Regions from separate parts of the Streptomyces sp. HSG2 genome, predicted to be linked through region 4. Evidence: riboswitches for the same ligand, from Rfam matches in the RefSeq annotation. Region 4 holds a riboswitch; each other region holds the start of a gene.
The links. A riboswitch is a leader RNA that binds a small molecule or an ion and turns the genes downstream of it on or off. The one in region 4 is predicted to bind cyclic di-AMP.
Positions count from the first base shown of each region.

Region 1: another riboswitch for cyclic di-AMP. It lies ahead of JEK78_RS08530 (transglycosylase SLT domain-containing protein); the one in region 4 lies ahead of JEK78_RS07895 (transglycosylase family protein).
Region 2: another riboswitch for cyclic di-AMP. It lies ahead of JEK78_RS20885 (C40 family peptidase); the one in region 4 lies ahead of JEK78_RS07895 (transglycosylase family protein).
Region 3: another riboswitch for cyclic di-AMP. It lies ahead of JEK78_RS02080 (M23 family metallopeptidase); the one in region 4 lies ahead of JEK78_RS07895 (transglycosylase family protein).

Region 1 covers NZ_CP066801.1:2,072,795-2,078,573, reverse strand. The annotation lists gene fahA (fumarylacetoacetase) at 1-393, opposite strand, end outside; gene JEK78_RS08535 (HAD family hydrolase) at 759-1,568, shown strand; gene JEK78_RS08530 (transglycosylase SLT domain-containing protein) at 1,685-2,182, opposite strand; cyclic di-AMP (ydaO/yuaA leader) riboswitch at 2,190-2,352, opposite strand; gene JEK78_RS08525 (polyprenyl synthetase family protein) at 2,935-3,945, shown strand; gene JEK78_RS08520 (tetratricopeptide repeat protein) at 4,531-5,655, shown strand; gene JEK78_RS08515 (hypothetical protein) at 5,686-5,779, opposite strand, start outside.
Region 2 covers NZ_CP066801.1:4,794,339-4,800,117, forward strand. The annotation lists gene JEK78_RS20875 (8-amino-7-oxononanoate synthase) at 1-542, shown strand, start outside; gene JEK78_RS20880 (ATP-binding protein) at 794-1,294, shown strand; gene JEK78_RS20885 (C40 family peptidase) at 1,296-1,769, opposite strand; cyclic di-AMP (ydaO/yuaA leader) riboswitch at 1,773-1,987, opposite strand; gene rocD (ornithine--oxo-acid transaminase) at 2,562-3,782, opposite strand; gene ddaH (dimethylargininase) at 3,779-4,618, opposite strand; gene JEK78_RS20900 (Lrp/AsnC family transcriptional regulator) at 4,743-5,279, opposite strand; gene JEK78_RS20905 (hypothetical protein) at 5,421-5,588, opposite strand; gene JEK78_RS20910 (cytochrome c oxidase assembly protein) at 5,661-5,779, opposite strand, start outside.
Region 3 covers NZ_CP066801.1:576,952-582,730, reverse strand. The annotation lists gene JEK78_RS02100 (aspartate aminotransferase family protein) at 1-156, shown strand, start outside; gene JEK78_RS02095 (XRE family transcriptional regulator) at 272-895, shown strand; gene JEK78_RS02090 (DUF6126 family protein) at 892-1,011, shown strand; gene JEK78_RS02085 (tyrosine-protein phosphatase) at 1,036-1,833, opposite strand; cyclic di-AMP (ydaO/yuaA leader) riboswitch at 2,309-2,466, shown strand; gene JEK78_RS02080 (M23 family metallopeptidase) at 2,471-3,454, shown strand; gene JEK78_RS02075 (SGNH/GDSL hydrolase family protein) at 3,636-4,421, shown strand; gene JEK78_RS02070 (MBL fold metallo-hydrolase) at 4,611-5,779, shown strand, end outside.
Region 4 covers NZ_CP066801.1:1,935,141-1,940,919, reverse strand. The annotation lists gene JEK78_RS07910 (nucleoside triphosphate pyrophosphohydrolase) at 1-443, shown strand, start outside; gene JEK78_RS07905 (cytochrome P450) at 579-1,871, shown strand; gene JEK78_RS07900 (transglycosylase family protein) at 2,077-3,132, shown strand; cyclic di-AMP (ydaO/yuaA leader) riboswitch at 3,295-3,461, shown strand; gene JEK78_RS07895 (transglycosylase family protein) at 3,466-4,191, shown strand; gene eno (phosphopyruvate hydratase) at 4,406-5,695, shown strand.

The sequences.
Region 1 (5,779 bases), 140 kb from region 4:
GATGCGGCCGACGTTGCGGGCGTGGTTCTCCGAGGCGTAGAAGTCGACGTAGTCGGCCACGGTGAAGGGCAGGTGGAGGGCGACCGACGCCAGGGGATGGAACAGCGGTTCCAGTGTTTCCCGGTGTGCGGGTTCGCTCACCCAGGCGAGGAGATCGCGCCGTACGTCCGACCAGACGGCGGGGCCCGCCGCGAGCAGGGGGTCGAGGCTCGGCCGGTCGAGCAGCGAGGCGTGACGGGAGCCGGCCGCCCGGGCCGCCGCGCCGACGTCGAGGACGTGGTCGCCGAGCCGGACGCCCACCGTCCGCCGCCCGGTGTCGGGGAGGGAGAAGACGCCGTACGGGAGGTTGTGCGGGCCGAAGGGGTCGCCCTCGGGGACATCGAAGGGGGGCATCGGGTGCTGCCTCGCTCTCGTGTTCGCGTCTGCGCGGGGTGCGCCGTGCGTGGTGCCGCGGTCGAGTGCCGTCGCCGGGGTGGCCGCGGGCCGCGCCCACGTTACGTGTGACGCGTGGGTCCTGGGCAGGGCTCCGGTGTCGCGCGCGGGACGGGAACGGGCGACGGTCTCGGGGCCTGGGCGTCGCGAGCGGTCGCCGGGTCCGGCCTCGGGGCTCGATCGGCGTGGCTCGCGGGCGGTACCGGATGCGCCGGCAACCGGGCGCGAACCGCGCGGCGTCGGACCGTTCCTGACCGTCCGCCATCGCGACCGTTTCGGGTGTGGTCCGGGCCCGGGGCGGCGGAACGCGATGTCCGTATTCTCTGATCATGGACCCCATCGCGTACACGCTCGTGGCCACCGATCTCGACGGAACGCTGCTCCGCGGCGACGACACCGTGTCGGCGCGGTCGCGGGCCGCTCTGGCGCGGGTGGTGTACTCCGGTGCGCGGCACCTGGTGGTGACCGGCCGGCCCGCGCCCCGGGTACGGTCGCTCTTGGCGGAACTCGGCTGCGTGGGTCCGGCGGTGTGCGGCCAGGGCGCGCAACTCTACGACGCCGGGAGCGACCGGCTGCTGTGGTCGGTCACCCTGGACCGGGAGCCGGCCGAGACCGCCCTGGGCAAGATCGAGGCCGAGGTGGGTGAGGTGTACGCGGGTGTCGACCAGGACGGCACCGACGGACTGACGTTGATCGAGCCGGGGTACCGGATGCCGCGTCCGACGCTGCCCGCCGTGCGTGTCGACCGCCGCGAGGACCTGTGGACCGCGCCGATCAGCAAGGTGTTGCTGCGCCATCCACGCCTGAGCGACGACGAGTTGGCCACTGCGGCGCGCGGCGTGGTGGGGACTCTCGCGACGGTCACGATGTCGGGGCCGGGCACGGTGGAGTTGCAGCCGGCGGGGGTCACCAAGGCGACCGGACTGGCGATGGCCGCCGCACGGTGGGGGGTCGGGCCGGAGGAGACCGTCGCCTTCGGCGACATGCCCAACGACATCCCGATGTTCCGGTGGGCCGCGCACGGCGTCGCGATGGCCGACGCCCACCCCGAACTGCTCGCGGTGGCCGACGAGGTCACCCGATCGAACGAGGACGACGGGGTCGCGGCCGTCCTGGAGCGGCTCTTCCCGAGTTGATCGCCGCGCCGACACCGACGCCGACGCCCCGGCCCCGCGTCCGCGTGGGCGGAGCGGGTCGGAGTCGGCGGCGACGGCGCGGTGCGGTGCGGGGAGGGCCGGGGCGCCCCCGGGGCTCAGTAGGCGCCGAAGACGTTGTCGATGGAGCCGTAGGTCGCGGCGGCGTAGTTGCAGGCGGCGGTGATGTTGGCCACGGGCTCGTACGGGTCCCAGGAGGTGCCGGCCACGTGGTAGGCGGTGAAGGTGGGGTCGATCACCTGGAGCAGGCCCTTGGACGGAGTGCCGTTGAGGGCGTTGACGTCCCAGTTGTTGATCGCCTGGGGGTCGCCGGACGACTCCCGCATGATGTTGCGGTGGATCCCGTCGTAGGAGCCCGGGATGCCGTGCCGGGCCATGACGTCGAGGGAGGCGCGGATCCAGCCGTCGAGGTCGTCGGTGTAGCCGGCCGACGTGGCCGTCGTGACCGGCTGCGCGCTCGTGGCGGCGACGGCGCTCGTGGCGCCGACGAGCGGGAGGGCGAGGACGGCGGCGCCGGCGCCGAGGGCGGCGAGCCTGCGGGCGAGGCGCCCGTTCCGGACGGGCCGGGCGGGGCGGGGCGGGTCTGTGGCGAACATGTGATGGGGTTCCTCTCCCACGCCTGCGAGGTGAGCTGTCGGGTTCGGGCGGGAGATGCCCGGCCGCGCCCGCGAGGGACGTGGCTTCACCCCGAGCCGTGCCGGTGGGTGACCGTACGGCGATGTACCTGGGTCCCCCGCTCCTGCCGTGGGTGGGTCGATCGATGGGTGTCGGTTCGGGTGGCGGCAGGACTGGGCGTCCACCCGACAAGCCGGGAACGTATGCGAGGGGGCATGTCCGGAACAAGGGGTTGATTCGCCCGAATCGCCGGGCATCCGAGATCCGCCCCCCGGGCCGGGGTGGCGGCGGGGTCCTGTCGGGGGTCAACTGGCCCTCGTCCGGGGCCGGGAGGGGGCGACGGTGACCGCGGTGACACCTGGGTCGGGTGAGTCAACTCACTCCCGATCGGGAAGGTGGCAAAAGGTATGGAAAGCGACAATCGGGCGTTGATCTCCCGCCGAGGCGGTGCGCGTCCCGTGGGGGCGGGGCGGCGTCGGAGCGAGCCGGGGTCGAGCGCGGGGGCCCGAGGGGCCTCCCGCGTGCCGGAGGCCCCCGTGAGCGACCCGCCGGCCGCCGGTCCGGCGTATCACCTGATCGGAGGGGGCCTTCCGTGATCGAACGCCGCCCGACCCCCGATGGCGGGCGCTCGCGGTGATCGAAACGTGACCGGATACGCTGACGCGGATGAGGTCGGCGACCTATCGACGAACCGCGTAGCCGCCAGAAGACACCAGCAGACAGGAGACCCCTCGTGACCGTCGTCGGGCCGTTCGGGCTGAGCGTGCGGGACCAGGCTCTGGAGGCCGATGTCCGGGCCGGGATGGCGGCTGTCGAGGAAGGGCTGCTCGAAGCGACGAAGAGCGAGGTGCCGTTCATCACGGAAGCCGCCCAGCACCTGGTGCGAGCCGGTGGCAAGCGGTTCCGTCCCCTGTTGGTGATGCTCGCCGCCCGCTTCGGCGACCCCGACGCCCCCGGCATCGTCCCGTCTGCCGTCGTCGTGGAGCTGACCCACCTCGCCACGCTCTACCACGACGACGTGATGGACGAGGCCGCCGTGCGCCGCGGGGTGCCCAGCGCCAACACCCGTTGGGCCAACTCCGTCGCCGTGCTGACCGGCGACTTCCTCTTCGCGCGTGCCTCTCGGATCCTCGCCGACCTCGGCCCCGAGGCCGTCCGGGTCCAGGCACAGGCCTTCGAGCGGCTCGTCGCCGGGCAGATCCTGGAGACGGCCGGGCCGCAGGACGGGCGGGACCCCGTCGACCACTACCTCGACGTGCTGGGCGGCAAGACGGGCTCCCTGGTCGCGGTCTCCTGCCGCTTCGGCGCCATGCTCTCCGGCGCGCGGGAGAGCGTGGTGGACGTGCTCACCCAGTACGGGGAGCGGCTCGGCGTCGCCTTCCAACTCGCCGACGACGTGCTCGACATCGCCTCCGACTCCCGCGAGTCCGGCAAGACCCCCGGCACCGACCTGCGCGAGGGCATCCCCACCCTTCCGGTACTGCGCCTGCGCGAGCGCGCCTCGCGCCTCGGGCTGCCCGAGGACCGGGAGCTGTGCGAGCTGCTCGACGCCGACCTCGGCGACGACGCCCGGCTCGCCGAGGCGGTGCGCCTGCTGCGCGCCCACCCGGCGCTGCTCCAGGCCCGGCGGGACACCGTCCGATACGCCGAGGAGGCCCGCGCCGCCCTGACACCACTGCCGGAGTGCGAGGCCAAGACCGCGCTGGTGGATCTCTGCGACGCCGTGGTCCACCGGGCCGGCTGAGCGACCCCGGGCTCCCGCCCGGCCCCCGCGCGGAACGCCCCACCGCGGCAGGGCAAGGGCCGTGCCCTCGGGATCGGGCGTCCGCACCCGCCCGCGACCCCGGCGGGGCCGACGGCCCCCACGCCCCGCCCCGACACCGACCGGCCGCCCGCCCAGACTCCGACCGCCCGGACGTCGCGGGGGAGCGCCCCTCCTCACCGATTCGGGTGAGAAGCCCGGAGGCGGTGGCACGTCCGCCGGACCGGCGGGAGCGGAGCCGCGGGCGGGACCGCGCCAAGCGATGCCCGCGAGGTGGTCGGCGTGGCCGCGGCTCCGGTCGGACGGATCTCCCGACGCTCGCCGCCGCCCCCCGGGGGGCCCGGTCTCTCGGCCCGGTCCGCGCGCCGGGTCCGTCCGCCCCGCGCACCAGGAACCCCTCGCCCCCACCGGCGGGGCGCGACCTCCTGGGACGAGCCTGTGACAGCGTGGTGACGCGGGAGCCGTGGACAGCCGGAGACACTCGAAGGCGACGGCCCGAACAGCGCCGACGGTGCGGAGCCGGACGCGGCGACCGGGCCGCGCGGCCCGCCGACGAGTGAGGGGACGATGGCTCGACTCAGCCGCGACCGCAGACGAGACGACCGGCCCGTCGAGAGGCCGTTCGTCTCCACCCCTTCCGCCTCGGGGGCCGGGCGGGCCGGGCCGTTGGAGGTCCGCGTACGGGGCGAGGGCCCGGGCTCGGTCGACGGCGTCCCGGTCTCGCCCGGCCCCGGCGAGTCGGTTCAGGCCGCCGTGCTCGACCGGTTGCAGTGCCTGGCACTCGCCGCCGGTCGGCCGGTCCTGGCCACCGTCCACGACGAGACGATCGGCTGGGTCGTCCCGCTCCGCGTCGACCCGGACGGGGCCAGCCACCTGGCAGGCGACCCCGTGCGGGCCACCGAGCCCGCCGCGGACCGACCACGCGCGGTACCCGATCCGACGCGGTCGGCGCCCCGCGCCACCACGCCGGCGTCCACGCCCGTCACCCTCGCGCTCGTGGCCTCCCCCACGGCCCCCACGGTCGTCCGGGGCACGGTGGCGCCCCCGACGGGCGCGTTCGGCCCGCCTCCCCGGATGGAGGCGCCGGGCGGCCCACCGGAGCCCCCGGCGCGCCCCTCCACCGGCGCGGACGCGGCGCCCGCGCCCTCACGCACCCCGCCTCGCGGCTTCGACGCGGTGGCCGAGGCGGTGTTGGGAGCGGACCCGGGCGGCGAGCGGCCGGCCATCGAGACGCCCGCCTTCCTCGCGGAGGCCGTCGGACGGATCCACGAGGCGATCCGGTCCGGTCGAACGGCCGAAGCGGACCGGGAGGCCGCCGAGGCACGGGCACGGGCCTCTCGACTCCTCGGGCCGGACCATCCCGAGGTGCTGCGCCTGCGCGAGGTGTCCGCCTACGTCGCCTTCCTCTCCGGGGACCCCGTCCGCGCGCTGCGTCTCTGCCTGGATTCGGCGCGCGCCCATCGTCGGACGGGCGACCCGGAGGCCGCCTACGGCGGTGTCCACGGCGCGCTGACCGCCTGGCGCGCGGTCCGGGACCCCCGGCAGGGGATGGAACTCGGTGCCGAGTTGATCGAGTTGTGGAGCGAGTTGGCGGCCGAGCCGGGCCCGGCCGCCGCCGACCTCGACGCGTTGCGGGCCGCCCGAGCGCGGATGGGCAGGCTCGCCGATCGGGTCCGCGCCGGCACGGGCTGACCGAGGCGGCGGCCCGCCGGGAGGGCGCGGTCAGCCCTCGCCCCGCTCGTAGACGATCACTCGCCGTCCGCGTGCCCGCTCGTCCGCGACCGGTGTGAAGTATCGCCGCAGAGTGTCCGTCTTG
Region 2 (5,779 bases), 2.9 Mb from region 4:
CCGGGGGACGCGGCGCCCCCCACGCGGCCGGGCTGGCCGGCGACCCCTCCGTGGTGGCCACGGTGACGCTGTCCAAGTCGCTCGCCGCGCAGGGCGGCGCCGTCCTCGGACCGACCCGCGTCGTGTCCCACCTCGTCGACACGGCCCGCACGTTCATCTTCGACACGGGGCTCGCGCCCGCGTCGGCGGGCGCGGCGCTCGCCGCCCTCCGCGTGCTGCGCCGCGAACCCGAGAGGGCGGTCCGGGCCCGGACGGTCGCGGCGGGGCTGCACGCCCGGCTCACGGCGGCGGGCCTGCCCTGCGCCCGACCGGACGCGGCCGTCGTCTCGGTACGGGCTCCCTCCGCCGAGGACGCGGTGCGCTGGGCGTCGGACTGCCGATCCGCAGGTCTTGCCGTGGGCTGCTTCCGCCCGCCGTCCGTGCCCGACGGAGTCTCCCGGATCAGGCTGACGGCGCGCGCGGACCTGGACGACGCCCGAGTCGAACAGGCGGTGACCACTCTCCTCACGACGGCACCCGGATCCGGCGTCCGCCCGGGGTGAGGGTCCCTCCCGCCCCGGCCCCGCCGGCAGCCTCCCGGGATGTCGGGCCGCTGCCGCGGGAACGGGGGCGACGCCGTCCATACGGGCGGAGTTCACCGCTTCGAGGGACAGGGGCGGGCGCATCCCGGCGGATCGACGCCCCCGGCGCCGCCGTGATGGCAGTCTGGCGTGTGAAGCACCGGTCAGGGACCGTACTCGCACCATCCGACCCGTGTCGGACCGCGGTCCCGTGGGAAAGGGACCCCCGCGCGATGGCAGACCACCTGGCAGCATCCGTCACTCTGCCGACCGATCCGGCCTCGGTCTCCACGGCTCGCGGCTACGCCGTCGGCACGTTGGTCGAATGGGGTCTCGGCGTGGACACCGACGCCGCCGAGACCATCAGGCTCGTCGTCTCCGAACTCGCGACCAACGCGGTGCGGCACACGCTCGGACAGTCGCCCAGCTTCACCGTGGAACTCGTCCTCGACCGAGACGAATGGCTGTACGTGGGGGTGACGGACAGCCACCCCCGATTCCCCCGGCGACTGCCCGCGACCGGTCAACAGGACAACGGCCGGGGCATGGTGATCGTCCGGTGTGCCGCCGCCGAACGCGGGGGCAGGGTCCGGGTCAAGCCCACCCGTGAAGGTGGCAAGACGGTCTCCATCGAGCTTCCCTGGACCGGGCCGGACGGCCTGGCCGGGGGTCCCGAGCCGACGGGCCGGAGGGTGGCGGTCGGCCTCGGGGCACCGGCCACCACCCCCGGATGAATCAACGCACGCGGCCGTACCGGACGCTGCTGGTCCAGATCCGTTGGAGGCGGACCACGTCCCCCGTCTTCGGCGCATGCCAGATCCGTCCGCGCCCCGCGTAGATGCCGACGTGGTACACGCCCCGACCCGAGTGGAAGAACACCAGGTCCCCGGCCTTGCGCTGGCGTGCCGACACGTGTCGGGTGCGGTTGTACTGCTGGGCGGCGGTGCGCGGCAGCCGCTTGCCCGCGGCCTTGAAGGAGTACAGAGTCAGGCCGGAGCAGTCGAAGCGGTGAGGCCCGGTGGCCCCGTACTGGTAGGGGGCGCCCTTCTTGGAAGCCGCCACCCGGAGCGCCTTGGAGGCCGCCGCCGCGGCCGCGGCCTCCGAGGCCGCGCCGGGGACCACCACGGAGCCACCCACGGCGGCGAGAGCGAGAGCGGAGGCGGTACCCGCTCGGGCGAGAAACGTCGGGACACGATCGAGCGCGGTCATGCGCAACCCTTCGTCAGCCGCCTGTGAAGGATGACCTGTCGGATTCGGGCCGGCGAAGTTGCCCGGCCGCACACGTGCGGCTTCACCCCAAGGACCGCTCGGGCTCCCGTCCGTGACGGCCGTCCCGGCGACCCGTCGTGCTCGGGTCCTCCACTCCTGCCGATCCACTCCTGTCGACCGGTCATCCGGACGGCGGCAGGACTCGGCGTCCGCCCGAATCGCCCCGCCGCGGCGGCGAGGGCTTGTCGTCAGTCACGGATCTTGCTGCACCGCGAAGCGAAAGTCCCGGCGGGACGGGGGAGCTGTGTTGTCGGCCACCCTCGGTCCGATCGGGTGGACAAATCGGCGCACCGCGCCACGCCGGCACCCCGGCCCACCCTCGGACCAGCGACGACCGGCCACGCGCCCGTCCCCCGGCGGACGTTCCGCGCAACTCGGACCGGTCGGTGGCGGGGCTGGGGGGTGGTCCGTTCGGGGGTAGGCCATTCGGCCCGTTCGGCGCCTCCCCGCGTCGTCGGGGGCGTCGGCGGGGAACCCGGTGGGACGGCCCCGGCCGTCCCGCTCGGGGCCTTCTGTGGGCGCAGCGCCCTCACCGGTGTGACGATTCCCCGTCCCCGCGCCCCCGAGCCGGTGGCCCGGCCCGGCGTACGCCCCGCACGAGAGGCCGCCGGAGCACGCCGAGCGGGATTCCCCCCCCGCACGGCCCCCCGACGGGACGCCCCGCCCGACGACCCGGCCCCGAAGGGCCCGCGGATGGGTCGGCCGGCGCGCGAACGCGTGGCCCCTCGCGCGTCAGTCGGTCAACACCCGCTCCAGCGCCGCCAGCCCCTCGTCCAGTTCCCCGGCGGCGATGGTGAGCGGCGGCGCGATCCTGATGGTGGACCCATGCGTGTCCTTGACCAACACGCCCTCCCGCGCCAGCCGTTCTCCGACCTCTCGCCCGGTGCCCAGCGCGGGGTCCACGTCCACGCCCGCCCACAGCCCCCGCGTCCGGAAGCCGACGACGCCCCGCCCGGTCAACCGAGCGAGTCCGACGCGCAGCCGCTCGCCCAGCTCCGCCGCCCGGCGCTGGAAGTCGCCCGTCTCCAGCAAGCCCACCACCGCCTCGCCCACGGCGGCGGACAGGGGGTTGCCGCCGAACGTCGACCCGTGCTCGCCCGGGTTGAGCACCCCGAGCACCTCGCGGCTGCCGACGACCGCCGACACAGGTACGATGCCTCCGCCCAGCGCCTTCCCGAGCAGGATCAGATCCGGGACGACCGACTCGTGCTCGACCGCGAGCGTGCGTCCGGTGCGGCCGAGTCCGGACTGGATCTCGTCCGCCACGAACAGGCACCCCGCTTCGCGGGTCACCTCCCGCACCCGGGTCAGGTAGCCGTCGTCCGGGACGATCACCCCTGCCTCGCCCTGCACCGGCTCGACGAGCACGGCGGCCGTCGACTCGTCGACGGCCGCTTCCAGCGCGGCGGTGTCGTTGTACGGCACGACGCGGAAACCGGGGGTGAAGGGGCCGAACCCGGCACGCGCCGTCTCGTCGGTGGAGAACCCGACCACGGTCGTGGTCCGGCCGTGGAAATTGCCGGCCGCGACCACGATGGTCGCCCGGCCCCCGCGTACGCCCTTGACCTCGTAGGCCCACTTGCGGGCCACCTTGATGCCCGTCTCCACGGCCTCCGCTCCGGTGTTCATGGGCAACACCATGTCGGTTCCGGTGAGCGCCGCCAGCCGCTCGGCGAAGGAGGCGAGGCGGTCGTTGTGGAAGGCGCGGGAGGTCAGCGTCACCCGGTCCAGCTGGCGGTGCGCCTCCCGGACCAGCGTAGGGTGCCGGTGCCCGAAGTTGAGGGCCGAGTAGCCGGCCAACAGGTCCAGGTAGCGGCGGCCCTCGACGTCCTCCACCCAGGCGCCCTCCGCACGGGCGACGACCACGGGCAGGGGATGGTAGTTGTGGGCCAGGACGTGCTCCTCGGCCCGGATCAGGTCGGCCGACGAACGGGTGCGGGCGGGCGCGGTCATCGTCGGTCCTCCCGGATCTCCTGGGTGCAGCACTTGATGCCGCCCCCTGCCTTGTGGAACTCGGACAGGTCGACGGGGACGGGGACGTATCCCCGCTCGGCGAGTCGGCCCGCCAGGGCGGTCGCCGCGGACGAGATGAAGACGTGTCGGCCGTCCGACACGGAGTTGAGCCCGAAAGCCAGGGCGTCATGGCGGGTGGCCGTCACCGCGTCGGGATAGAGCCGCGCCAGCACCTCGCGGCTGCCGGGGGAGAACGCCTCCGGGTAGTACGCGATGTTCGCCTCCGTCCCGGCCTCGGGGTCGTCGAGGACGAACAACGCCGTGTCCAGGTGGTAGAAGTAGGGGTCCACCAGGGTCAGACCGATCACCGGCGCGCCGAGGTATTCCTGGGCCTCCCGATGGGCCTCGCGGGTGGTGCGGAAGCCGGAGCCCCCCAGGAGCCACCGTCCCGCCGGCACGAGGTCGCCCTCGCCCTCGCAGACCGACTCGGGTTGGTGTACGTCGTAGCCGCGCTCCTTGAACCACGCCGTGTACGGCACGGACTCCGGTCGGCGTTCCGGCGCCAGGAAGCGGGAGCCGAGGACGCGCCCGTCCACGACGACGGCCGCGTTGGCGGCGAACACCATGTCGGGCAGGCCCGGCACCGGCCGGATGGTCTCGACGGTGTGGCCGTGCGCGCGGTACGCCGCGGTCAGGGCGCGCCACTGTGCCATGGCACGGACGGTGTCGACCGCGGCGTCCGGCCGCATCCACGGGTTGATGGCGTACCGGACGGCGAAGTGATCGGGGTCGCAGAGCAGAAAGCGACGCGGGCGCGCTGGACGGGAGTGGCTCACGGACTGCCTCCGCTTCGCTCACGGGGGGTGATGGGGCACTGACACCACGGTAGAAAGCGGTACCAACGGGCGACAAGGAACGAGAGCTGCGTGTTGACGCAGGATCGTTGCGCCTGGACCTGGCTCAGCGCACGTCCGATGCGTGGTCCGGAGGGGGGCCTTCGGGTGTCGCGTCGCCGTCGGCACCCAGTCGGTTCGCGCCCGCGTCCGGGCTGTCGGGGATCAGATGAGACAGGACCATCACGCTGATCGTCTTGCGGATGAACGGCTCGGTGCGAATCCGCTCCAGCACCTCCTCGAAGTGCTCCACGTCCCGCGCCCGCACGTGCAACAGGGCGTCAGCGCCGCCGGTGACCGTCATGGCGGCGGTGATCTCGGGATGGTTGCGCACCACCTCCGCCAGGCGCCGCGGCGGGGCGGCGCCCTCGCAGTACACCTCCACGTACGCCTCGGTCCGCCACCCCATCGACGAGGGCCGCACGGTGGCGGTGAAACCTGTGATCACACCGGTCTCCCGCAGGCGGTCCACGCGACGCTTGACGGCGGTGGCCGACAGTCCGACGTCCGCGCCGATCTCGGCGAAGGAGGTCCGGGCGTTCGCCATGAGGGCGCGGACGATCTTCCGGTCGAGGGGGTCGAACTCGGTGGGCCGGTGAGTCATCGATACCGTCCTGGGTGGGCTCGGCCCGGCCCTCGGACCGGGAGGGGAGGGGCGGCCGGTCCGCCGGAGGGCGCGCGGGGCCGCCCTCGCGCGCGACGGGGCTCGGGTCGGTGCGGTGGGGTCGTCCGGGCGGGGCCCGCCTCAGGACCGGGCGGAGATCGTCGCCAGGGTGAGCAGACCCAGTACCACCCAGGCGAACCAGAGCCAGCCGTTGCCGCCGAGCGCCACCGAGTAGGCGGTCACCGCGACCAGTCCGCCGAGCGTCAGAACGCCCATCGCCTTCGTGGAACCGTCCAGGGAACGGGGCATCGTGACACCCTCCTCGTAGGCCGTTCCCCCCATCCTGCCCCAGCCCGGGACGGATGCCGAACGCTGCGGACGTCAGCCGCTTCGGGCGTGCAGCGACGCCAGGTAGGCGTTGTAGGCCTCCAGCTCCCGCTCGCCGTCGCGGTCGGCGGCGCGGTCCGTGCGACGGGCCTGACGCTGATCGGAGGCGTACC
Region 3 (5,779 bases), 1.4 Mb from region 4:
GTGATCAAGCTCATCCCGCCGCTGATCATCGGAGAACCCGAGGTGGAGCGCTTCGTCGGCGCCTTCGTCGAGGTCATGGACGACGCGCACGACGGCGCCGGCCTCCTCTGGGACTTCGGGAGGACGCTGGTCAAGCAGGCGGTGGCCCAGAGGTAGGCGCACCTCCGCCGAAGAGGCCGCCCGGAGTGCGCGGCCGGCCGCGCCGCGAGCGCGCTTTGCCTCGGAGGCACGCGAATTGCCTCCGAGGCAGGAAAGGGTTCCAATGGAGCGCATGAACCCTTCCGCACCCGGATCGCCGGACGACCCTGCCGAGTCGGCTTCCGCGGTCGCTCCCCGGCTGCGGGAGCTCCGCCGTCGAGCCGCGCTCACCCTGGAGTCGGCGGCACGCGCCGCGGGGCTGTCGCCCGCGCACCTGTCGCGCCTGGAGACCGGGCGCCGCCAACCCTCACTCCCCATGTTGCTCGGCCTGGCCCGGATCTACGGTACGACCGTCTCCGACCTGCTCGGTGAGCGGGGCGGAGACCGGCAGGCCGTCGTTCGCGCGGCGGAGAGCGTGCCGGCCCCGGCCGGGGGCTGGACGTACTGGCAGGCCGGTGCGCCAGGTCGCGGGATGCAGGCCCTGAGGGTGCGTGTGCCCTACGCGGCCCAGGGCGACATGGTCCGCGTGCACCCCGGCGAGGAATGGCTGTACGTGCTGCGGGGCCGGCTCGCGCTGCGCCTCGGCGACGCCGTCCACCGACTCGATCCCGGCGACAGCGCGCACTTCGAGTCCCTGACCCCCCACCGGATCGTGGCCCCCGACCCGGACGGAGCGGACCTGCTGTTCGTCCACACCCTGCTACAGAGCCCCGCGGCCACCCTGTGCCTGGGGGACACCACCGGAGAGGCGACATGAGCGACTTCGAGGAGAAGTTCCCCCGTGCCCTGTGGGTGCGCCTGATCATCTACATCGCCGTGGGGCACGTGTTCGCCGCCTTCGTCTATCTGCTCTTCGAGGTGGGGGCGAAGTAGAGCGCCCCGAACTCGGTGGAGCGCTCAGACCAGGAGGCGCTCGTGGAGCCGGGCCCGGGTCTCCGGAGCGAGGCCCAGCCCCCGCTCCAGGTACGGCTCGACGCCGCCCCAGGTCTCCTCCACGGTGTCGAACGCGGCGGCGAGGTACTCCGCTCGCGCGTCGAAGAAGGGGTTGAGCAGCTCCATGACCTCCAGAGCGTCCGAGGGACGGGCCGCGTTGCCCAGGCGCACCCGGTAGCGTCGGTGCGCCGCGCCGGACTTGAGGTAGTCCGCCTCGATGGCCTCCCGCTCCACACCCAGGGCCAACAAGGTGACCGCCATCGACAGGCCCGCTCGGTCCTTGCCGGCCGCGCAGTGCATCAGGACGGGCACGCCGTCCTCGGCGAGAGCGTGCAGGACGCGGGAGTGTTCGATCGTCCGCTCCTTGATGATCATCCGGTAGGAGGCGATCATCCGGTCGGCGCCCTTGCCGCCGGCGAGGGTCTCGCGCAGCCGGACCAGGTCCCCGTCGCGAACCAGTTTCCAGAAGTCGGCGCCCTCGGCGGGGTCGGACAGCGGCAGGTTCACGTTGCGCACACCGGGCAGCGTGACGTCCGGCCCCTCCAGCTTCTGGTCGGCGGCGTTCCGGAAGTCGAAGATCGTGCGCAGGCCGAGGGAGTCGAGGAAGGCGGCGTCCGCCTCGGTGGCGTGTGCCAGGTGCCCGCTGCGGAAGAGGACACCGTGCCGGACCCTCCGGCCGTCCGTCGTCGGCAGCCCGCCCACGTCGCGGAAGTTGCGCACACCGGCGAGTTCGGGCTCGGTCGGGGGGACCTGCTGAGTCAAGGGGGCTCCTCCCTCTCCCTGCCGCCGGCGCGTTCCGGCCGACGGGCACCGATTCGACGATACGGCATGTGCCGCCCGGGGCGGGACCCTTCCCCGCCCGGCTCCGCCCCACCGCCGCGACTGCTTCACGCACCCCTATTGGGTAGCGGAAAGGCTTTTGGTTGTTCTGTCTGAATTGAACCTTTCGGGTCAACTCGCCCTACAGTGAGGGGGCGTGTGCCGGGAGTGGGTGAGGAGCGTCATATGGTGACCGTGCGTTGCTTGTCATGAGCACGCAATAGGCGCGGTGGCGGCGGGAGTTGAGGGGTCGGGGCGGTGGGCAGGTCGACGGAGTGTGACGGGCCGCGTCGAGGTTGGATCATGTCCGGGCCGTGTCCTGTGAGACTCGGGCTTGTTCCTGTGTCTTTCGGTCCCTTACGTTCACGACCGATCCGGACGGACGCCTAATCCTGCCGCCGACCGGAGCGCCACCCAACTCGTCTCATCACCCGTACCCGGCAGGAGCGGGGGACCCACAGGCAACACCGCCTGTCCCGGTCTCCGGAACAGGCTAGGGGTCAAGTCGTGCCGCGCACGGCCGGACATCTCCAGTCCGCACCCGACAGCTCACCTCGCAGGCGCCGGAGAGGAACTCACCATGCCCGTCCGGGGTAAGCACCGTCGTACCAAGTCCACCCGTCTCACCCGTGCCATCGTCGTCGCCGGCACCGGTGGCGCCGCGCTCGCCCTGCCGTTCGTCGGGGCGGTGACCGCGCACGCGGCCCCCGCGCAGTCCCCCGCGACCGGTCAGGTCGCCCACTCCGGCGCGAGCGACCGGGCCGAGAGCACCTCGCGCGACAACCGCCGCGCCTCCGAAGAGGGCGACCGGTCCTCGCACGAGCGCGTCTACACCGTGCGCTCCGGCGACTGGCTCGCCAAGATCGCGCACGAGCAGGACGTCCGGGGAGGCTGGCAGCGGCTCTGGGCGGACAACCGCGAGGCCGTCGGCGAGAACCCCTCGCTCATCCACCCGGGTCTGAAGCTCACCCTGGACGGCGCGTCTTCCTCCGACGCCGCCCAGGCGCCCGCCCCCGAGGCCACCGAGTCCGCCGCGCCCACCACGGCCGAGCCGTCCCAGGAGGCCGAGGAATCCACCGACCAGGCGGCCGAGCAGCCGGCGGCGGAGCCCGCCGCGGAGGAGACCCCGGCGCAGACCGCGGGCGTCGCCGACTCCGCGGCCTTCGTCTCCCCGGTGCCGGGCGGCACCGTCGGCACGGCTTACGGCCAGGCCGGCAGCCTGTGGTCCAGTGGCTACCACACCGGCGCGGACTTCTCCGTCCCGACCGGGACGTCCCTGAAGGCCGTCGGCTCCGGCACCGTGGTCTCGGCCGGCTCGGCGGGAGCCTACGGGAACCAGGTCGTCATCAAGCTCGACGAGGGGCACTACGCCCAGTACGCGCACCTGTCCTCGATCTCCGTGTCGGTGGGGCAGTCGGTGACCGCGGGCCAGGAGATCGGCCTCTCGGGCTCCACCGGCAACTCGACCGGCCCGCACCTGCACTTCGAGATCCGCACCACGCCGGACTACGGCTCCGACGTCGACCCGATCGCCTTCCTGCGGTCGCAGGGCGTCTCCCTCTGACCGGCGTCCCACCAGCTCACGGCCGGGCCTCGCACGGGGCCCGGCCGTAGCCGTGCCCGCCGCGTGCCGCGGAAGTGGCGCTTCTCACCGTGTGTCACCCCCTGCCTACGGTCGCGTAGGTCGCGGTTCTCGGTGAATCATGGTCCGAGTGTCAGACGATTCGAAGAACGACAGCAGAGCAGTGATCGGGTCGTACGTGGCGGTGGGGGACAGCTTCACCGAGGGCGTGGGCGACCCCGGCCCCGACGGGGCGTTCGTGGGCTGGGCCGACCGCCTGGCCGTCCTCCTCGCCGACCGGCGGCCCGAGGGAGAGTTCACCTACGCCAACCTGGCCGTGCGCGGCAGGTTGCTGGACCGGATCGTGGAGGAGCAGGTACCGCGCGCCGTCGATCTCGCACCGGACCTTGTCTCCTTCTGCGCGGGTGGCAACGACATCATCCGACCCGGTGGCGACCCCGACGAACTGGCCGCCCGCTTCGAGCGGGCCATCGCCTCGCTCGCCGCCGCGGCGGGCACGGTCTTGGTCACTACCGGGTTCGACACCAGGGGCGTTCCGGTGCTGCGGCACCTGCGCGGCAAGATCGCGACGTACAACGGACACGTCCGTGCCGTCGCCGACCGCTACGGCTGCCCGGTGCTGGACCTGTGGTCGCTCCGAAGCACCCAGGACCGCAGGGCGTGGGACGCCGACCGGCTCCACCTGTCGGCCGAGGGGCACACCCGGGTCGCGCTCCGCGCCGGACAGGCGTTGGGCCTGCCTGTCCCGGCCGACCCGGAGCAGCCCTGGCCGCGTCTTCCGCCTCGCGGCACGCTGGACGTGCGGCGCGACGACGTCCAGTGGGCCCGCGAATACCTCGTCCCGTGGATCGGGCGTCGGTTGCGAGGGGAGTCCTCGGGCGACCACGTCTCGCCGAAAGGCGCGGTGTCGCCCGAGGACATCCGGAGCCGGATCGCCGCCGTGGCCTGACGACCACCCGGCGCGGTCGCGCGGCGGCGCGGGAGGCTCCGGCGACGGGCCTGCGAACGACCCGCGACCTCGGTCCACTCGGCAGCGGACTCCTCCTCTGGCGTACATTCGGTCGAACCCGGACACGTGTGCCCACTCGGCACACGTGTCCGGGTGCGCGCCAGCAGTACGACCCGCCCTGGAGGTACCGTGCCAGCCTTCCGTCCCGCGAGCCCCGGGTTCCGCCTGCCCCGCCCCGCGGCCCTGGGCGTCGAACCCCGAGGCGAGCGCCTCTCGCGCGTCCGTCGGTCGCCGAACTTCGCCGACGGAGCCTTCCGGAACCCCGGAGGCCCGGCGCGCACCCGCCCGACGGGCTCGTCCTCGCGGGATCTCGCCAAGCTCTACCTGGACTCCGAGGCGCGACGTCGTCGTTCCCCCCGGGAGGCGATACCGGTCCACACCACCACGCTCGCCGACCTCGCCACGCCCGCCGAGAGCGGGCTCCGGCTCACCTGGATGGGCCACTCCAGCGTGCTGGCCGAGATCGGCGATCGCCGTGTGCTCTTCGACCCGGTCTGGGGGGAGCGTTGCTCGCCCTTCCCGTTCATCGGTCCGCGCAGACTCCACCCCATGCCGGTCCCGCCCTCGGCGCTGGGCTCCGTCGACGTGGTCGTCATCTCCCACGACCACTACGACCACCTGGACATGGGCACGATCCGGTCGCTTGCCGACGGCCAGGCGATCTTCGCCGTGCCGCTCGGGGTGGGCGCCCACCTGGAACACTGGGGTGTCCCCGCCGACCGGATCCGCGAACTCGACTGGCACGAGTCGACCCACGTCGGCGACCTCACGCTCACGGCGACGCCGGCCCGTCACTTCTGCGGCCGGGGCCTGCGCAACACGGGGCACACCCTGTGGGCCTCCTGGGTCGTCGTCGGAGCGGAGCACCGCCTCTTCCACAGCGGCGACACCGGCTACTTCGACGGCTTCCGGGACATCGGATCCGCGCACGGACCGTTCGACGCCACCATGATCCAGATCGGCGCCTACGCCGAATTCTGGCCCGACATCCACATGACTCCCGACGAGGGGCTCCGCGCTCACCTCGATCTTCAGGGAGGGGCCACCAACACCGGGGTGTTGTTGCCGATCCACTGGGGAACCTTCAACCTCGCGCCGCACGCCTGGGCCGAGCCGGGCGAGTGGACGCGCGACGCGGCCGAGGAGGCAGGCCAGGCGGCGGCGTTCCCGCGACCGGGCGAGCCCTTCGAACCATCGGGCGGGTTGCCCGTGGAGGCGTGGTGGCGGGCGGTCTCCGATCCCGTGTCGCGGCCTTGGCGGAACCCCGCGGCGACCGAGGGCGGGCCCGACCGGAGCGA
Region 4 (5,779 bases):
AGGAGCACCGTGACGCCCCCTTCTCCGTCGACGACGTGGCCGCCGGAATCGTCGCCAAGCTGATCCACCGCCACCCGCACGTGTTCGGCGAGGAGACCGCCACCACCGCCGAGGAGGTCGAGGGCCACTGGCTGCGGAGCAAGGCGGTCGAGAAGCGACGCGCCTCGGTCACCGAGGGCGTCCCCCTCGGCCAGCCCGGTCTGGCCCTGGCGGCGAAGTTGGCTTCCCGTGTCCGTACGGCCGGCCTCGACGTGCCCCTCCCTCCGGTCGAGGGCGTCGGATACGACCTGCTCGCCCTGGCGGTCCGGGCCGAGGGCGAGGGCGTCGACCCGGAGGCGGCGCTCCGGGCGGCGGCCCGGAGCTACCGGGACGCGATCAAGGAGGCCGAGCGGAGAGCGGGAGAGCCCGCTTCCCCGAGTGCGAGCCACCCCCGACCCCGGTGAGCCGGTCGGAACCGCCCGGCTCCGCCCCCGAGACGGACCCCGCCGCCCCGCCCGGGCACGGCGCTGGGCGCGTGACCCGTCGCCGAGGTCTCGGGCGGGGAGGGCCGCCACCGGCCCTCCCGATACCGTCGACCCGTGACCGATCAGCACCGGCCCGACTCGCCCGCTCCCTCCCTGTTCTCCCGTGAGTTCGCGGACGACCCCTATCCCGCCTACGCCTGGCTTCGCGAGCACGCGCCCGTGCACCGCGCGCGATTGCCCAGTGGAGTCGAGGCGTGGCTGGTCACCCGGTACGCCGACGCGCGGCGCGCGCTCGCGCACCCGGGGCTGTCCAAGAACCCCGCCCACCACGACGAGCCGGCGCACGCCAAGGGCAAGACCGGCATCCCCGGCGAGCGCAAGGCCGAGCTGACGACGCATCTGCTCAACATCGACCCGCCCGACCACACCCGGCTGCGGCGACTGGTCAGCAAGGCGTTCACCCCTCGCCGCGTCGCCGAGTTCGAGCCCCGCGTGCGGGAACTCGCCGACGGCCTCGTCGACCGGTTCGCGTCCCGGGGCTCGGCCGACCTCATCCACGACTTCGCCTTCCCGCTCCCCATCTACGCCATCTGCGACCTGCTGGGCGTCCCACGCGAGGACCAGGAGGACTTCCGGGACTGGGCGGGCATGATGATCCGGCACGACAAGGGACCCCGGGGCGGGGTCGCGAGGTCGGTGAAGATGATGCGGGGGTACCTGGCCGATCTGATCCACCGCAAGCGGAAGGCGCTGCCCGCCGAGCCCGCCCCCGGTGAGGACCTCCTCTCCGCCCTCATCCGCGCCTCGGACCACGGCGAGCACCTCACCGAGAACGAGGTCGCGGCCATGGCCTTCATCCTGCTCTTCGCCGGATTCGAGACCACCGTCAACCTCATCGGCAACGGCACCTACGCGCTGCTCACCCACCCGGCTCAGCGGGAGCGCCTGCAACGCTCGCTGGCCGTCGGGGACCGCGCGACGCTGGACACCGGCGTCGAGGAACTGCTCCGGTACGACGGGCCGGTGGAGATGGCCACCTGGCGTTTCGCCACCCGCCCGCTCGGCATCGGCGGTCAGGACATCGCCACAGGGGACCCGGTCCTGGTCGTGCTCGCCGCCGCCGACCGGGACCCGGAGCGCTTCGCCGATCCCGACACTCTCGATCTCACCCGTCAGGACAACCCCCACCTCGGGTACGGGCACGGGATCCACTACTGCCTGGGCGCGCCCCTCGCCCGTTCGGAGGGGCGGACCGCGCTCGCCACTCTTCTCACCCGGCTTCCCGACCTCCGCCTGGACGCCGATCCCTCCTCGCTGCGCCGGCGCGGCGGGTTGATCATGCGGGGGCTGCGGACGCTGCCCGTCGCGTTCACCCCCGAGGGCGCGGCGGACCGTGTGGACACGTAGGGGCCGGGCCGCGGTGGCTCGGTCCCCACGGGACGGCACCGCGCCGAACCCCTTTCCCCGGGTGGCCGTCGAACGTCTGTGATCTTCGTGTGATCTGTGCGGCATCGGCTTGTGACATGCGATCACCTGCCGATACGTTCACGGATCAGCGCGGCAGGTCGTGGTCGCCGCGCTGCGAAGCCGCCGTCTCGCGAAAGGTCCGCACATGCTCTCCGGGAACGGTCGTCACCGTCGCCCCAGCCAGGCCTCGGCGCTCGTCGTCGCGGCCGGCGTCACCGGCTCGGCCATCGCCATCCCGCTGTTGGGCGCCTCCGGCGCCGCCGCGGCCGACGGCACGGCCTGGGATCGGGTCGCCGACTGCGAGACCGGCGGCGCGTGGAGCCGGAACGGCGGCAACGGCTACTACGGCGGGCTCCAACTCTCCCAGGACCAATGGGAGAGGTACGGCGGGCTCGACCACGCCTCCAGCGCGGACCAGGCGAGCCGCTCCCGGCAGATCGAGACGGCCGAGAGGATCCTCGCGGCGGAGGGCGTCGCCGCCTGGCCCACTTGCGGCCCGCTCGCCGGGCTGGTGGAGGGGGTCGGCGCGACGATCGACGACCCCGCCGCGCCCGACGGGCCCTCGGTCGGGGCTGGAGGGGCCGCCGGCGCGGTGGAGCGGGCCGAGGAGATCGAGGGCGTCGAAGAGGCCGCCGGGTCGGAGCGGCGAGGCGAGGGGGGCGCGAGGGCCGGTGGTGCTTCGGCCACGCCGTTCGCCGCCGATGCCGGGACCCCTTCGGACCCCGATACGGCGCCGGGGGCGGACGAAGCGGACGCGTCGGACCGTCGGGAGGCATCCCGTGCGGACGTCGGGACGGTCGAGGAGCCCCACGAGGAGCCGGGCGAAGGGGTCGGCGACGAGACGTCCACCCGCCCGGGCGCGGATCCCCGATCGGACGCCGAGACGGCGGACTCGGCTCCCTCCGTGACCGGGCGCGACGGCAAGGACCGCCTCCCTCGGCGGGAGGGCGACGGCACGGGCCGGCACCGCGGGGAGCCGGCCGACGAGAGCGATGGCGGCGAGGCGGCCGGCGAGTACACCGTCCGGTCCGGCGACACCTTGTCGCGGATCGCGGAGGGCCGGGGGACGAGCGGCGGATGGTCCGCGCTCTACTCGGCCAACCGGGCGGTGATCGGCGACGATCCCGACCACATCCTGCCCGGTCAGACCCTGAGGGTGGCGGGCCAAGCGCTGTCGGCGCCAAGCGAGTTCACGCCCTGAATGTTCCTTGATGTCCGAATTCGAGCGCGTGAGACATAGCTCTCAGAAGTTCTGATCGTCTTTGATAATCCCCCGGCCGCGTGTCTACGGTCGGGATCGCTCGCCATCGCGGGCACCGGTGCCGCTACGCCGAATCCTGCCAGCGGCTTCCGGCAACAGTCGTCGCGTCGAGCGCCGTAGGCAGGAGCGGGGGAACCAAGGTAGGCGCCGCACCGGGAAGTCGAGACGGAGCGGCTAGGGGTGAAGCCGCGTCCCGTGAGGGACCCGGCCGGGCAATTCCACCGGCCCGAACCCGACAGCTCACCTCGTAGGCGTCGGTGAGGGGATCCATCCATGCTGTTCTCCGGCAAGGGCAACCACCGTCGTCCGTCCAAGACCGCCCGGGCCATCGCCGTCGTCGGCGTGGCCGGTGTCGCCGCCGCGGCCCCGCTGATGGCGGCCGGCACCGCCTCGGCGGCGACCGCCGCGGAGTGGGACGCCGTCGCGCAGTGCGAGTCCGGCGGCAACTGGTCCATCAACACGGGCAACGGCTACTACGGCGGGCTGCAGTTCGCGGCCTCGACGTGGGCCGCCTACGGCGGCACCCAGTACGCCTCGACCGCCGACCAGGCCAGCAAGGCCCAGCAGATCGAGATCGCCGAGAAGGTTCTGGCGGGTCAGGGCAAGGGCGCCTGGCCGGTCTGCGGCACCGGCCTTTCCGGCGCCGCCTACGACGGTGACACCGCCACCGACACGCAGGCCGCTCCCGCTCCGGCCGAGACGGAGGCCGCTCCCGCTCCGGCCGAGACCCACGAGACCGAGCAGCCCGCCTCCCGCTCGCAGGAGCGCTCCGCGGCCGAGTCCTCCCAGGAGGTCGCGCAGGACACCGTCACCACCCCGACCGGCGACCAGGTCGCCAAGGGCGACGGCGAGTACGAGGTCGTCAAGGGCGACACGCTCAGCGAGATCGCCGCCGAGCACGGTGTCGAAGGCGGCTGGCACAAGCTGTTCGAGCTGAACAACGACATCGTCGACAACGCCGACCTGATCTTCCCGGGTCAGCAGCTGCACCTGAAGTAGGCGGCCCAGGCTCCCCGCCCCCGTCCCGGCTCGCGTCCTCGGCGCGCCGGGACGGGGTTCGCGCGTCGCAGCACCGCCCCGGCACCGGTATCCGGCCGAGCGCGGTCCGATGACCGTCCGGCGTGAAGTCGATCGGCCGGAGGCGGTTAGGCTCGTGCCGCAGCACCTCACGCGCGGTACTGCCATCCGTGTCACATCCAAGAAGGAGATGCTCGTGCCGTCCATCGACGTCGTCGTAGCCCGGGAAATCCTGGACTCCCGAGGCAACCCCACGGTCGAGGTCGAGGTCGGCCTCGACGACGGCAGCACGGGCCGTGCCGCCGTGCCGTCCGGCGCGTCCACCGGCGCCTTCGAGGCCGTCGAGCTGCGGGACGGCGACGCCGGCCGCTACCACGGCAAGGGCGTGGAGAAGGCCGTCCTCGCGGTGATCGAGCAGATCGGCCCCGAGTTGGTCGGCTACGACGCGACCGAGCAGCGTCTGATCGACCAGGCCATGTCCGACCTGGACGCCACCGACAACAAGGCTTCCCTCGGCGCCAACGCCATCCTCGGCGTCTCCCTCGCGGTCGCGCACGCCGCCTCCGAGGCGTCCGACCTGCCGCTCTTCCGCTACCTGGGCGGCCCCAACGCGCACCTGCTGCCGGTGCCGATGATGAACATCCTCAACGGCGGCGCGCACGCCGACTCCAACGTGGACATCCAGGAGTTCATGATCGCCCCGATCGGGGCGGAGTCGTTCTCCGAGGCCCTGCGCTGGGGCACCGAGGTGTACCACACACTGAAGAAGGTCTTGAAGGCCAAGGGCCTGTCGACCGGCCTCGGCGACGAGGGCGGCTTCGCTCCGAACCTGGACTCCAACCGTGCCGCCCTGGACCTCATCATCGAGGCCGTCAAGGAGGCCGGCTACACTCCGGGCGAGCAGATCGCCCTGGCGATGGACGCCGCCGCCTCCGAGTTCCACAAGGACGGCCGGTACGTCTTCGAGGGTCGCGAGCGCACCGCACAGGAGATGATCTCCTACTACGCGGAGCTGGTCGCCGACTATCCGCTGGTGTCCGTCGAGGACCCGCTGGACGAGGAGGACTGGGAGGGCTGGAAGGCCATCACCGCCGAGCTCGGCGACAAGGTCCAGCTGGTCGGTGACGACCTCTTCGTCACCAACCCCGAGCGCCTCCAGCGCGGCATCGACGAGAACGCCGGCAACGCGCTGCTCGTCAAGGTCAACCAGATCGGCTCGCTCACCGAGGCCTTCGACGCGGTCGAACTGGCGCAGCGCAACGGCTTCAAGTGCATGATGTCGCACCGCTCCGGCGAGACGGAGGACGTCACCATCGCCGACTTGGCCGTCGCCACCAACTGCGGTCAGATCAAGACCGGTGCCCCCGCCCGCTCGGAGCGGGTCGCCAAGTACAACCAGTTGCTGCGCATCGAGGAGATCCTCGACGACGCCGCGGTCTACGCCGGCCGCAGCGCCTTCCCCCGGTTCCGCTCCGCCGGTCTCTGACCGCGGCGGGCCGCCGGCTCCGCGCTGGATCGGCGTCGTCCCTACGTCCTCGCACCCGGTCCCGTACCGTGTGCGGGGACGTGG